3 regions of the Mesorhizobium onobrychidis genome follow, and region 3 is predicted to be linked to each of the others. Evidence: predicted binding sites of a transcription regulator. Region 3 holds the regulator's gene; each other region holds the start of a gene.
What was found. Region 3 encodes LexA, which represses DNA repair genes until DNA is damaged. Its sites were predicted from a motif close to TGTTCNNNNTGTGTTCNG; they were not measured.
Positions count from the first base shown of each region.

Region 1: a site for LexA is predicted at 2,201-2,218, ahead of IHQ72_RS17150 (ATP-dependent helicase). Genes of this name have one in related genera too.
Region 2: a site for LexA is predicted at 1,940-1,957, ahead of IHQ72_RS30235 (PA0069 family radical SAM protein). Genes of this name have one in related genera too.

Region 1 covers NZ_CP062229.1:3,451,577-3,455,763, forward strand. The annotation lists gene IHQ72_RS17150 (ATP-dependent helicase) at 1-2,160, opposite strand, end outside; gene IHQ72_RS17155 (glucose/quinate/shikimate family membrane-bound PQQ-dependent dehydrogenase) at 2,380-4,187, shown strand, end outside.
Region 2 covers NZ_CP062229.1:6,101,867-6,106,053, forward strand. The annotation lists gene IHQ72_RS30220 (PIN domain-containing protein) at 1-23, shown strand, start outside; gene IHQ72_RS30225 (IS630 family transposase) at 110-1,189, opposite strand; gene IHQ72_RS30230 (glycosyltransferase) at 1,374-1,880, opposite strand; gene IHQ72_RS30235 (PA0069 family radical SAM protein) at 2,032-3,186, shown strand; gene rnhB (ribonuclease HII) at 3,343-4,038, shown strand.
Region 3 covers NZ_CP062229.1:4,209,505-4,213,691, forward strand. The annotation lists gene IHQ72_RS20890 (ComEC/Rec2 family competence protein) at 1-1,215, shown strand, start outside; gene lexA (transcriptional repressor LexA) at 1,209-1,946, opposite strand; gene IHQ72_RS20900 (molybdopterin molybdotransferase MoeA) at 2,051-3,256, opposite strand; gene moaC (cyclic pyranopterin monophosphate synthase MoaC) at 3,256-3,753, opposite strand; gene trpC (indole-3-glycerol phosphate synthase TrpC) at 3,820-4,187, opposite strand, start outside.

The DNA.
Region 1 (4,187 bases), 760 kb from region 3:
CGACGGGATGGTCGATTGCCACAGGCCGTGGATACGGCGGTTGGAGACGAACCACAAATGCAGGTTCTTCTTGGCGCGGGTCAGGCCGACATAGGCCAACCGCCGTTCTTCCTCCAGCCCGGAGCGGCCGCCCTCGTCGAGCGCGCGCTGGTGTGGAAAAAGACCTTCCTCCCAACCAGGGAGAAAAACGGTCTCGAATTCCAGGCCCTTGGCCGAATGCAGCGTCATGATGTTGACGGCGTCGAGCTCGGCGTTCTGCTCGGCGTCCATCACCAACGCGACATGTTCGAGGAACGAGCGCAGCGATTCGTACTCCTCCATGGAGCGGATCAGTTCTTTGAGGTTTTCCAGCCGGCCGGGAGCTTCCGCCGAGCGGTCGTTCTTCCACATGTCGGTGTAGCCGCTCTCTTCCAGGATGGTCTCGGCGAGCTCGGTGTGCGGCGTGGTCTCCAGCGCCTTCTGCCAGCGCTCGAAATTGGCGGCGACTTCGCGCAATGCTGCGCGCGGCTTCGGCTTCAGTTCGTCGCTCTCGGCGAGTTTTTCCGCAGCCTCCAGCATCGGAATGCGGAGCGTCCTGGCGGTGTCGTGGATCTGGCGGATGGTGGCTTCGCCCAGCCCGCGCTTCGGCACGTTGACGATGCGCTCGAAGGCGAGATCGTCGGCACCTTGGGCAACGACGCGGAAGAAGGCCAGCGCATCGCGGATTTCGAGGCGCTCGTAGAAGCGCGGGCCGCCGATGACGCGATAGTTGAGGCCGAGCGTGACGAAACGATCCTCGAATTCGCGCATCTGGAAGGAGGCGCGGACGAGAATGGCCATATCGTTGAGATTGTGCTTCTGCCGCTGGTAGGCTTCGATGGTTTCGCCAACGGCGCGGGCCTCTTCCTCGGAATCCCAGGCGGCATGGACATGCACCTTCTCGTCGTCCTCGGCGACTTTTTCGGTGAACAGCGTCTTGCCGAAGCGGCCTTCATTGTGGGCGATGAGGTGGGAGGCGGTGCCGAGGATGTGCGCGGTGGAGCGGTAGTTGCGCTCCAGCCGGATGATCGCGGCGCCGGGGAAATCCTTGTCGAAGCGCAGGATGTTGTCGACCTCGGCCCCGCGCCAGCCATAGATGGATTGATCGTCGTCGCCGACGCAGCAAATGTTTACGGTGGACCTAGCTCGGCCTTCGGATGAGGAGCGCCCAATCTCCCCCCTAGAGGGGGAGATGTCGCCGGAGGCGACAGAGGGGGGCGCTGTCCCTCCAGCCTGTCGGCGCGAGGCACCCCCCTCTGTCCTGCCGGACATCTCCCCCTCAAGGGGGGAGATCGGCTTGGCGTCCGGCCGCTGGGCCAGCAGGCGCAGCCACATGTATTGGGCGGTGTTGGTGTCCTGGTACTCGTCGACGAGAATGTATTTGAAGCGCTTGTGGTACTCCTTCAGCACGTCCGGATTGTCGCGGAAGATGCGGATCGGGTGGCACAGGAGGTCGCCGAAGTCGCAGGCGTTCAGCGTCTTCAGCCGCTCCTGATAGGCCTTGTAGAGCTCGCGGCCCTTGCCGTTGGCGAAGGCGCGGGCGTCGCCCTCGGCAATGTCGGCGGGGCCAAGCCCCTTGTTCTTCCAGCCGTCGATCATCTGGGCGAACTGCTTGGCCGGCCAGCGCTTGTCGTCCAGCCCTTCGGCCTGGATGAGCTGCTTGATCAGGCGCACGACGTCGTCGGTGTCGAGAATGGTGAAGTCGGATTTGAGCCCGGCAAGCTCGGCGTGGCGGCGCAGCAGCTTCACTCCAATCGAGTGGAAGGTGCCGAGCCACGGCATGCCTTCGACATTGCCGTCGCCGATCAGCAGGCCAATGCGCTGCTTCATTTCGCGCGCGGCCTTGTTGGTGAAGGTGACGGCGAGGATCTGCGACGGGAAGGCTCTCTTCGTGGCGAGGATGTGAGCGATGCGGGTGGTCAAGACACGCGTCTTGCCGGTGCCGGCGCCGGCCAGCACCAGAACCGGACCCTCGGTGGTTTCCACCGCCAGCCGCTGTTCGGGGTTGAGCCCGTTCAGATAGTCGGGCGCATTGGTGTGGCCGCTGCGGGCAGCCATGGCGCGCGCGGCAATGCCGGACGGGGCCGTGGGCCGCGCATTCGGTTCGTCAAAAAAGGGCATGTCTTCCGAAAAGCCGGACATTGTCCCCGAATGTAGTGATTCGGCAGCGAAAGGCCAGAAGTGTCTCCGTTTTGTTCTCAATCCAGGCGGGGGAGTTACAAATCCGGTAGAACACCACCTATAGCGCCAGCCTGCTTGACAGCCATGCCGGGCCGGAGAAAGTTGTGCTCGGGGCAGGAACGCAATGCCGGGTTGCCCATTGACGCGTGCGAAGCGCGCACCAGTCGAAGGAGCATCGTTTTGGCTGTCGTCATCACCTCCCTCATCCTTTTCCTCATCGGCCTGGTACTCGGCGGCGGCGGCATCTGGTTAGCTTCGCTAGGCGGCAGTTGGTATTACATCATTGCCGGCATAGCCTTCCTCGTCGCTGCCTGGCTGCTCTACAGGCGCAAATCCATGGCGCTGTGGCTGTACGCGGCGATCGTCATCGGCACGCTTTGCTGGGCGGTCTGGGAAACCGGCTTCGACTGGTGGGAGCTCGGTCCGCGCGGCGGCATTATCGTGCTTATCGCGTTGTGGCTGCTGACACCGTGGGCGCGGGGCGGGCTCACCGGTCCCGATGGACGCGCGCCGCTGATCCTCGCCGTGCTGGCGTCGATCGGCGTCGCCGGCTATTCGATGACGACCGATCCAAAGGATATTGCCGGCGAACTCAACACCGACAAGGTGACGCCGACCGCCGATCTCGGCGGCAACGTGCCAGGCGGCGAATGGCACTATTACGGTCGCACGACGTACGGCCAGCGCTATTCGCCGCTCGACCAGATCACCCCCGAAAACGTTGCCAATTTGCAGCCGGCCTGGACCTATCGCACCGGCGATGTGAAAGGGCCCGACGACGTCAGTGAGACGACCTATCAGGTGACGCCGTTGAAGGTTGCCGACACGCTCTACATCTGCACGCCGCACAATTTCGCCATCGCTATCGACGCCGCGACCGGCAAGGAGAAATGGCGCTTCGATCCCAAGGTCAAGCTGGACAAGGACCGCCAGCACCAGACCTGCCGCGGCGTGTCCTATTATGCCGATGCCAAGATCGCCGCCGGCCAGCCTTGTGCGGCACGCATCTATCTGCCGACATCCGACGCTCGGCTGATCGCGCTCGACGCCGCGAATGGCCAGGTCTGTCCCACATTTGCCGAAGGCGGCACGCTGAACCTGCTCGCCAACATGCCATATCCGAAGCCGGGCTATTATTATTCGACTTCGGCGCCGCTGATCGTCGCCAACAAGATCATCGTCGGCGGCGCGGTCAACGATAATTATTCAACGCAGGAGCCGTCCGGCGTCATCCGCGCCTTCGACGTCGACACCGGCGCCCTGATTTGGAACTGGGATTCCGGCAATCCGGACCAGACGACGCCACTGGCGCCGGGTCAGACCTATACCCACAACTCGCCCAACATGTGGTCGACGGCGAGCGCCGACGAGAAGCTCGGCTTGCTCTATGTGCCGCTCGGCAATCAGACGCCCGACCAGCTCGGCATGGGACGCAGCGCCAATGTCGAGAAATTCTCCTCCTCGATCACCGCGCTCGACCTCAACACCGGCCAATTGCGCTGGGTGCGGCAGACCGTGCATCATGATCTGTGGGACATGGACGTGCCGGCGCAGCCGACGCTGGTCGACATCACCACGGCCGGCGGCGTCGTGCCGGCGCTGGTCGGGCCGACCAAGCAGGGCGACCTCTATGTACTCGACCGGCGCAGCGGCGAGCCGATCGTCCCGGTCAACGAAGTGCCGGCGCCGGGCGGCGCGATCGAGGGCGACCACACCTCGCCGACGCAGCCGGCTTCGGATATGAGCTTCAATCCGAAGCCGCTGACCGGGGCCGACATGTGGGGCATCACCATGTTCGACCAACTGGCCTGCCGGATCGAATTGCTGAAACTGCGCTACGAGGGCCGCTACACGCCGCCGTCGCTGCAAGGCTCGCTGATCTATCCCGGCAATTTCGGCACATTCAACTGGGGCGGCGTGGCGGTCGATCCGGTCCGGCAGGTGATGTTCGGCATGCCGACATACCTGGCGTTCATCTCCAGGCTGGT
Region 2 (4,187 bases), 1.9 Mb from region 3:
GCTGGCTACAAGCCACGGGCTGAGCGCCTACGATGCCGTGTACCTGTCACTGGCTCTCGAGCGAACGCTTCCGCTCGCCACGTTGGACCGCAAGCTGGTCGCAGCAGCACTAGTGTTGTGACTCTAACACTCGACGCCCTCGTGCGACCTTTTCAAGGATGTCAGCAGCCTTGGCGGCCCAGATGAAGGGTTTGGGGTCGGCATTGTGATGCTCCAGGTAGGCCTCGATCGCGATCGTCAGGTCGGTCACGCTGCGGAAGACGCCGCGGCGGATGGCGTCGTCGGTGATGAGCCCGAAGAAGCGCTCGACCTGGTTCAGCCAGGAGCCAGAGGTCGGCGTGAAGTGGAGGCGGAAGCGCTTATGCCGGGCAAGCCAGGCTTTGACCTTGGGATGCTTGTGGGTGGCGTAGTTGTCGACCACCAAATCCAGGGCGAAGTGCTTGGGCGTGTTGCGATCGATCGTGCGCAGGAAGCGCAGGAACTCCTGGTGGCGGTGTCGCGGCATGCATTCGCCGATGACCTTGCCGGTGGCCACGTCGAGGGCGGCAAACAGTGTCGTGGTGCCGTTGCGCTTGTAGTCATGGGTCATCGTGCCGGCCCGCCCCTTCTTGATGGGCAGCCCCGGCTGCGTGCGGTCGAGCGCCTGGATTTGGCTCTTCTCGTCGACGCAAAGCACCAGGGCTTTGTCCGGCGGGTTGAGATAAAGGCCGACGACGTCCTGGACCTTCTCGACGAACGCCTTGTCATTGGACAGCTTGAATTTTTTGATCAGATGCGGCTTCAGCCCGTGCGCTGCCCAGATGCGCTGCACGCTCGACGGGCTGAGCCCCACCACCTTGGCGAGCTTGCGCACCGACCAATGGGTGCTCGCCGGCGGCTTCTGATGCAGCGTCATATCCACCACACGCTTGATCACCTCGGCCGAAAGCGGCGGCTTGCGGCTCGGCCGGCTGGCATCCCGCTTCAGCCCCTCAATGCCGCACGCAACGTAACGATCACGCCAGCGATAGGCGGTTCGCTTGGTTTTGCCGGTCGCCCGTACAATCGCGGTGACGCCGTCGCCGTCCGCCCACATCAGCACGATCCGCGCCCGCCAAACCCATTTCTGTGGCGAGTTGCGGTCCGCCACCCAACCTTCCAGCGTCGCCCGATCCTCAGGAGACAACCGGATGCCCGATTCAGTTGACATGCCCTCTGACTCGCACATCAGAGAGCTAAAGGGAATCCTTTCGTTAGAGACGGAACACTAGCCGAGGGCATCGAGATCGTTGGGCCCCTCGGCAATGGCTGAATCCCCGGCCCCATGTCGCCTTCCTCTCGGGCTGGCGAAGGACGCGACGTTCCCTCGCCCGCTATGGGGAGAGTGACGACCGTCACTTCGCCGGCGCCACCCAGATCTCGGCGTCGAGCCTCTTGGTCGCAAGGCCGCGCGCGATGGCTTCGGCGCTGCGGGCGTTTTTCGATAAGGCCGCGGCCTGACGCTTGCTGATCACCAGCCCTTCTGCCAGTGCCCGGTTTCCCGAAAACACCCGCGACAGGAACGGCACGCGACTGCCGCGCGCCCGCGAAAACCGCGCCGGCATCGTTTGCCGGGCCGTGTGGGCGACGACCTCGTCGATCCAGCCTTCCGCCAACCGCGCGCCCGGCTCCAGCAGCAGCAGCCAGTCGCCCTTGGCCTGCCTGATGCCGGCAGCAATGCCGCCGCTCGCCACATAAAGGCAGCCGGCATGTTCGGCAACGCGGTGCGTCTGGTCGGTCGAGCCGGTGTCGCAAACGATGACATCGCGCACCACGCCCTCGACCGCGCCGCCGATCAGCGAGGCGAGCGTGCGGGCAAGTCTCTCTTCGTCATTCAGGGTCTGGATGAGAACGCTGAGCATCGTTAGCCGAATAGCGGAAAGCCGGGGGCAGCGCCAGTTTTTGCATTGCGTCATAAAAATGTTCTTGATTTGTTCCAATCGATAAAATAGGATTATTTTCATGAACAGAGCGATTCGACAGCCAACCGACAGTCCTTGGGAGAGGGCGAAAATGGAACAGATCGTACGTGCCGACATTGCCGCCTTCGGGGCTGGAAGAGCCGAGATGGCCAATGCAATGATCGAGCAGAGCGGCGTCCGTATCCGCCCCGAGCGCAATCGCGGCCGATCCGCCGGCATCAACCCGTCCGGCCGGTTCGAACCGGTCAGCCGGCATGTGTTCGACGATGGCTGGAATTCGCTGGAGGAGCTGCCGCCGTTCAAGACCGAGGTGCAGGTCGAGAAGCCGCGCACCATCATCACCCGCAACGAATCGCCCGACATTTCCTTCGACCGCTCGATCAACCCCTATCGCGGCTGCGAACACGGCTGCGTCTATTGCTTCGCCCGTCCGACGCACAGCTTCATGGGCCTGTCGCCGGGGCTGGATTTCGAATCGAAGCTGTTCGCCAAGCCGGATGCGGCGCGGCTGCTCGACAAGGAACTGTCGAAGGACGGCTATCAGCCGCGCACCATCGCCATCGGCACCAACACCGATCCCTACCAGCCGATCGAGAAGCAGTACCGGATCATGCGCGAGATCCTCGAAGTGCTGGAGGCGCGCGGCCACCCGGTCGGCATCGTCACCAAATCGGCGCTGGTGACGCGCGACATCGACATTCTGGCGCGCATGGCCGAACGCGGACTGGCCAAGGTGGCGCTATCGGTGACGACGCTCGACCGCATGCTGGCGCGCACCATGGAACCCCGCGCGTCGACGCCAACCAAGCGGCTGGAGGCGATCAGGCAGCTTTCGGATGCCGGCATTCCGGCCTCTGTCATGGTCGCGCCGATCGTTCCCGGCCTGACCGACCAGGAGATGGAGCGCATCCTCGATTCGGCTTACGCGGCGGGAGCGCGCGAGGCAGGCTATGTCCTGCTGCGTCTGCCGCTGGAGGTGGCGCCGATCTTCAAGGACTGGCTGCTGCGCCACTATCCCGACCGCTATCGCCACGTCATGTCGCTGATCCGCTCAATGCGCGACGGCAAGGATTACGATTCGGAATGGGGCAAGCGGATGAAAGGCTCCGGTCCCTATGCCTGGCAGATCGGCCGGCGCTTCGAGATCGCCGCCAAAAGGCTTGGCCTCAACGCCGAGCGGCGGTCGCTCAGGACCGACCAGTTCGTCGCTGCGGCCAAGGCAACCGAGCAACTGATGTTGCTTTGAAGACATCATGTGCCGCCGTTGCCGGCTGCACATGAAAAAAATCCCGTCCGGCCTGTCCTGTCCCCGGGCTTGCAGACGGTGCCCTCCGGGTCCGGTGCCTCACCCGACCCGGAGGGGCTTGCGGAGAATCGGAGCCGATGCGAACCTCGCCGCAACATGGCTCGCGCGCGCTCTGATTCTCCGCTTCTCTTCGAAATCGTCGAGAGACCCGATTTCTCCTTCGAGACGAAGGCGATGGCCGAAGGCCTATGGCCGGTGGCGGGAATGGACGAGGCGGGCCGTGGCCCGCTCGCCGGGCCGGTCGTGGCGGCAGCGGTGGTGCTCGATCCCGCCAACATTCCCGACGGCCTCGACGATTCCAAGCGCCTTAGCCATTTGCAGCGCGAGGCGCTGTTCCTGAAAATCCTCGGCTCCGCTCTTGGCGTGTCGATGGCTTCGGTCAGCGCGGAAGGCATCGATGGCAGCAATATTCTCAAGGCAAGCCTCGAGGCGATGCGTCGCGCTTTGGTCGGGCTCTCGGTGCAGCCAAAGCTGGCCCTGGCCGACGGGCGCGACGTGCCACCCGGACTGCCATGTGAAGGCAGAGCGCTGATCAAGGGCGACCAGCGCTCGCAGTCGATCGCCGCCGCCTCGATCGTCGCCAAGGTGATGCGCGACCGCATGATGTGCGGCTGCGGCAGCCATCACGCGCATTACGGTTTCGAACTCCATATGGGCTACGCCACAGTCCGCCACCGTGCCGCGATCGAGCTGCATGGACCGGTGGCGCGGCTGCACCGCGCGTCCTTCGCACCGTTCCGGCTTGGCGGAACCGAAGTGCTCGACGAAGAGAGTTTTTCGGGTCTGGATTAAGCGATGGTCCATCGTCGCGCTTTCCCCCCTTGAGGGGGAGATGGCCGGCAGGCCTGAGGGGGTAGCCGCGCGTGAAGCGCCAACCTCCTCTTTCATTCGACGTATTATCCGATACCGCGTCGCGCCAGCCGAAGCGACCCCCTCTGTCG
Region 3 (4,187 bases):
TTCGACCGGGCGGCACTCACCATGCGCAATCTGACGATTTCAGCCATCGCTGTCATCGTCGTGTCGCCGCACGAGGTGGTCGGCCCAAGCTTCCAGATGTCCTTCGCCGCGACCGCTGCTCTCGTGGGCGCCTATGCCGGCTGGTCCGACTATCGTGCCGACAAGGCCACGACGCCGCCACAGCGACGGTCACCGATCGCTTTCGTCACGCGAAAACTCGCCGCTGGTACAGGTACCATCGCAATGACCTCCATCATTGCCGGCAGCGCCACCGCGCTCTTCGCCATCTGGCACTTCCAGCGCGTCTCGCCGCTCAGCCTGTTCGCCAATCTGGCCGTCATGCCGATCGTCACGGTCGTCATGTTCCTGGCCGTCGTCAGCGCCTTGGCAATGCCTTTCGGCTTCGACGGCCCTTTCCTATACATGATGGGCAAGGGGCTGACGGCCATGATTGCAATATCGGGATGGATCTCCGAGCGGTCGCCGGTCGATGCAGTCGGGCTGATCTCGTTGCAGTCGGTTCTGCTGGTGGCGGTCGCCCTGGTCATCGCCACGATGGCGACGACATGGTTGCGGCTTGCGGCACTTCCCTTTGCGCTCGCCGGCTTGCTGACGATTTCCGAGACGCGCACCCCCGACGTGCTGATTTCGGAAGATGCGCATCTGGTGGCGCTGCCGATCGGCGGCGGCGAACTTGCCGTCAACCGGGTGCGGTCGAACGAATTCACCACCGACAACTGGAAACATGCGCTGGTTTCAGCGACCATTGTCGAGCCGGAGACATTCGAAAAAGGAGACGTGCGGTTCGACATCGCCGACCCGGCCGACCTGCCGCCGGGAGCGCCCTTCTACTGCACTGCCGGCCTGTGCCTCGCCCGGCACCCGTCCGGCGCGATCATCGCGCTCGCCGACGACCGCAAAACCGCACGGCCAGCCTGTGCCTTTGCGGATTTGATCGTCATCGACGATGCCACAGCCTATTACAATCCCTGCCGCAATCCGCTGGTTCTCGTCGTCACAAAACGGCAGCTCGCTCGCATGGGCAGTGCCGCCGTCTTCTTCGATCCGCTATCGGCGACGACGCGCGCAGAAATCCATTTTGCCGTCAGACAGCCATATAGGCCTTGGCATGAGCAGCGGAGATTTTCGCGCGAGGCAAGGGGCCTGCCGCCATACCGCAGGGCCGAGAAACCCAAAAAGCCTGCCGTTCAGTAACGCCGGATCAGTCCAACGAGCTTGCCTTGCACCTTGACCCGGTCCGGCCCGAAGATGCGCGTCTCGTAGGCCGGATTGGCGGCTTCCAGTGCGATCGAGGCACCTTTGCGGCGGAACCGCTTCAGCGTCGCTTCCTCCTCGTCGACCAAGGCGACGATGATCTCGCCAGGCTGGGCGGTGTCGGCGTTGCGGATGATAACCGTGTCGCCGTCGAAAATGCCGGCCTCGATCATCGAATCACCCTTGACCTCCAGCGCGTAGTGCGTGCCGCCGGTGATCATGTCCGGTGGCACCGAGATCGAATGCGTCTGGTGCTGGATGGCGTCGATCGGCACACCGGCAGCAATGCGGCCCATCACCGGGATCGAGACGGTGGCAACGACGTCATCGTCGTTGCCGGCCGCAGGCATGCGTGAAGGCGCCGGCTTGATCTGTCGTCCGAGGCTGCCCTGCCCAAGGCTGCCCTGAATGACGCTTGGCGAGAATTTGCGCGCCGCATTGAGGCCGGGCGCGATCGAATCGGGCAGGCGCAGCACCTCCAGCGCGCGGGCGCGGTTGGGCAGGCGGCGAATGAAACCGCGCTCCTCCAGTGCCGTGATCAGCCGATGGATCCCCGACTTCGAGGCGAGGTCGAGCGCTTCCTTCATCTCGTCGAACGAGGGCGGAATGCCGCTTTCCTTCAGCCGCTCGTGGATGAACATCAGCAGTTCATGTTGTTTGCGTGTCAGCATCGCGACCCCCAACAGAATCAGAAAAACAAACCCAGAACAAACACTATCTGTTCCAGTTGTGTTCCGCAACCGTTTAAAGTTTAATGAATGTGTTGACGTTTTGTTCAGCGTAGCATCAGCACGCTGCACGCGGCGCCCGTCGCGGCTGGGGGAGCGAATGGCTCGCGCACGATCAGCCCGTTGGCGTCGGCCAGCATTTTGAGCATCGAGGAATCCTGGATGCCGAACGGGGTCGCCAGCAGCGTGCCGGCTTCTTCGCTCACCACGGCGCGTGCATAGTCCTGCCTGAGATCGTTGGCCGGCATGGCGGCGCCGAGCCGCGCCTGACGCATGTCCTGCCGGAAGGCGCGGCCGCCGAGCCGCGCAAGCAGCGGCTTCAGAAAGAGCTGCGTGCAGACCAGGCTCGCCACCGGATTGCCAGGCAGGCCGATGCAGCGGATGTCGCCCAGCCGCCCGAACATCAGCGGCTTGCCGGGCCGCATGGCGATTTTCCAGAAATCGAGCGTCATGCCTTCACCGGTCAGCACGTCATGGACCAGGTCATGGTCGCCGACCGAGGCGCCGCCCAGCGTGACGATGACGTCGGCGCCTGCGTCGACCGCTTGTTTCACCAGCGTGGCGATCGCCTCCTTGCGGTCGGGGGCGATGCCGAGATCGAGCGCGCTGGCGCCGACCGAGCGGGCCGCGGCGGCGACGCCATAGGCATTGGACGAGATGATCTGGTCGGGGCCAAGGTCGCTGCCCGGCGGCAGCAATTCATCGCCGGTGGCGATGATGGCGACCAGCGGCCGTTTCACCACGCTGACCTGCGGGTGGTTGGCCGACGCCGCCAGCGACAATGCCGCCGGATCAAGCGGGCGGCCTTTCTCCAGCAGGACGTCGCCCTTCGAGAAATCGAGCCCGAGGCGGCGGATGTTGCGGCCTTCAACCGTCGACGCGGTCACTTCGACGCTGCCGCCGCCGCGGTCGCGGACATTCTCCTGGATGACGATGGTGTCGGCGCCTGCAGGAAGCGGCGCGCCGGTGAAGATGCGCACGGCCTGCGCCGGGCCGACTGTTCCGGCAAAGCCGCGTCCGGCCGGCGCCATGCCGATCACCGAAAGTCTTGCGGGCACGGACGCGACGTCCTCGGCCCGCACGGCATAGCCGTCCATGGCGGACGCGTTGAACGGCGGCTGGGTGTGGAGCGCCAGAAGCGGCTCCGCCAGCACGCGGTCGGCGGCGTCCATCAGGGCGACGCATTCAGCGTGCAAGGGCGCAGCATCCTCAAGCAGGCGCTCGAGCGCCTCGGCGACCGGAAGCAGTGCCATTATTGGCCTGCCCCCTTGGCGTCCGCCTTGTAGTCGCCGGATTTGCCGCCGGTCTTTTCCACCAGCCTGATGCCCGAGATCACCATGGCGCGGTCGACCGCCTTGGCCATGTCATAGATGGTCAGGCAGGCGACCGAGACGGCGGTCAGCGCTTCCATCTCGACGCCGGTCTTACCTGTGACGCGGGCCAGCGCCGTGACCTTCAGGCCTGGCAGCGTCGCGTCCGGTTCGATGTCAACGGATACCTTGGTCAACAGCAGCGGATGGCAGAGCGGGATCAGCTCATGCGTCCTCTTGGCCGCCATGATGCCGGCGATGCGCGCCGTGCCCAGCACGTCGCCCTTCTTGGCATCGCCGTCGAGAATCATCTTCAGCGTTTCGGGCCGCATCGCGACAAGACCTTCGGCGATTGCCGTGCGCGTCGTCTCCGCCTTGTCGCCGACATCGACCATATTGGCTTCGCCTTTCGCGCCAAGATGGGTGAGGGCGGCCGTCATCGTCAGGTCACCTTAGAGCGACGTGCGTCTGTCTGGACGCGCAAAGTACGCTTTAACACTTTGAATCTATGCATCGTGCTCTCCGAAAATCGATTCCGATTTTCGGGCCGATGCAATGGCGGGCGCCTTGCCCGTCAAAAGCAGGCGCGTCGCAGTGGCCACATTCTGTTGCCGCATCAGGCTCTCGCCGACGAGGAACGTACCGATGTCGCTCCGTTCCAGCCTGCGGCAGTCTTCGTGCGAGAAAATACCGCTCTCGCTGACCAGCAGCCGGTCTGCCGGCATCATCGTCGCGAGCCGCTCCGAGGTCTCGATGCTGGTTTCGAACGTCCGGAGATTGCGGTTGTTGATGCCGATCAGCCGCGATGACAGTTTCAGCGCGCGTTCCGTCTCGGCCTCGTCATGCACTTCGACCAGCGCGTCCATGCCGAGTT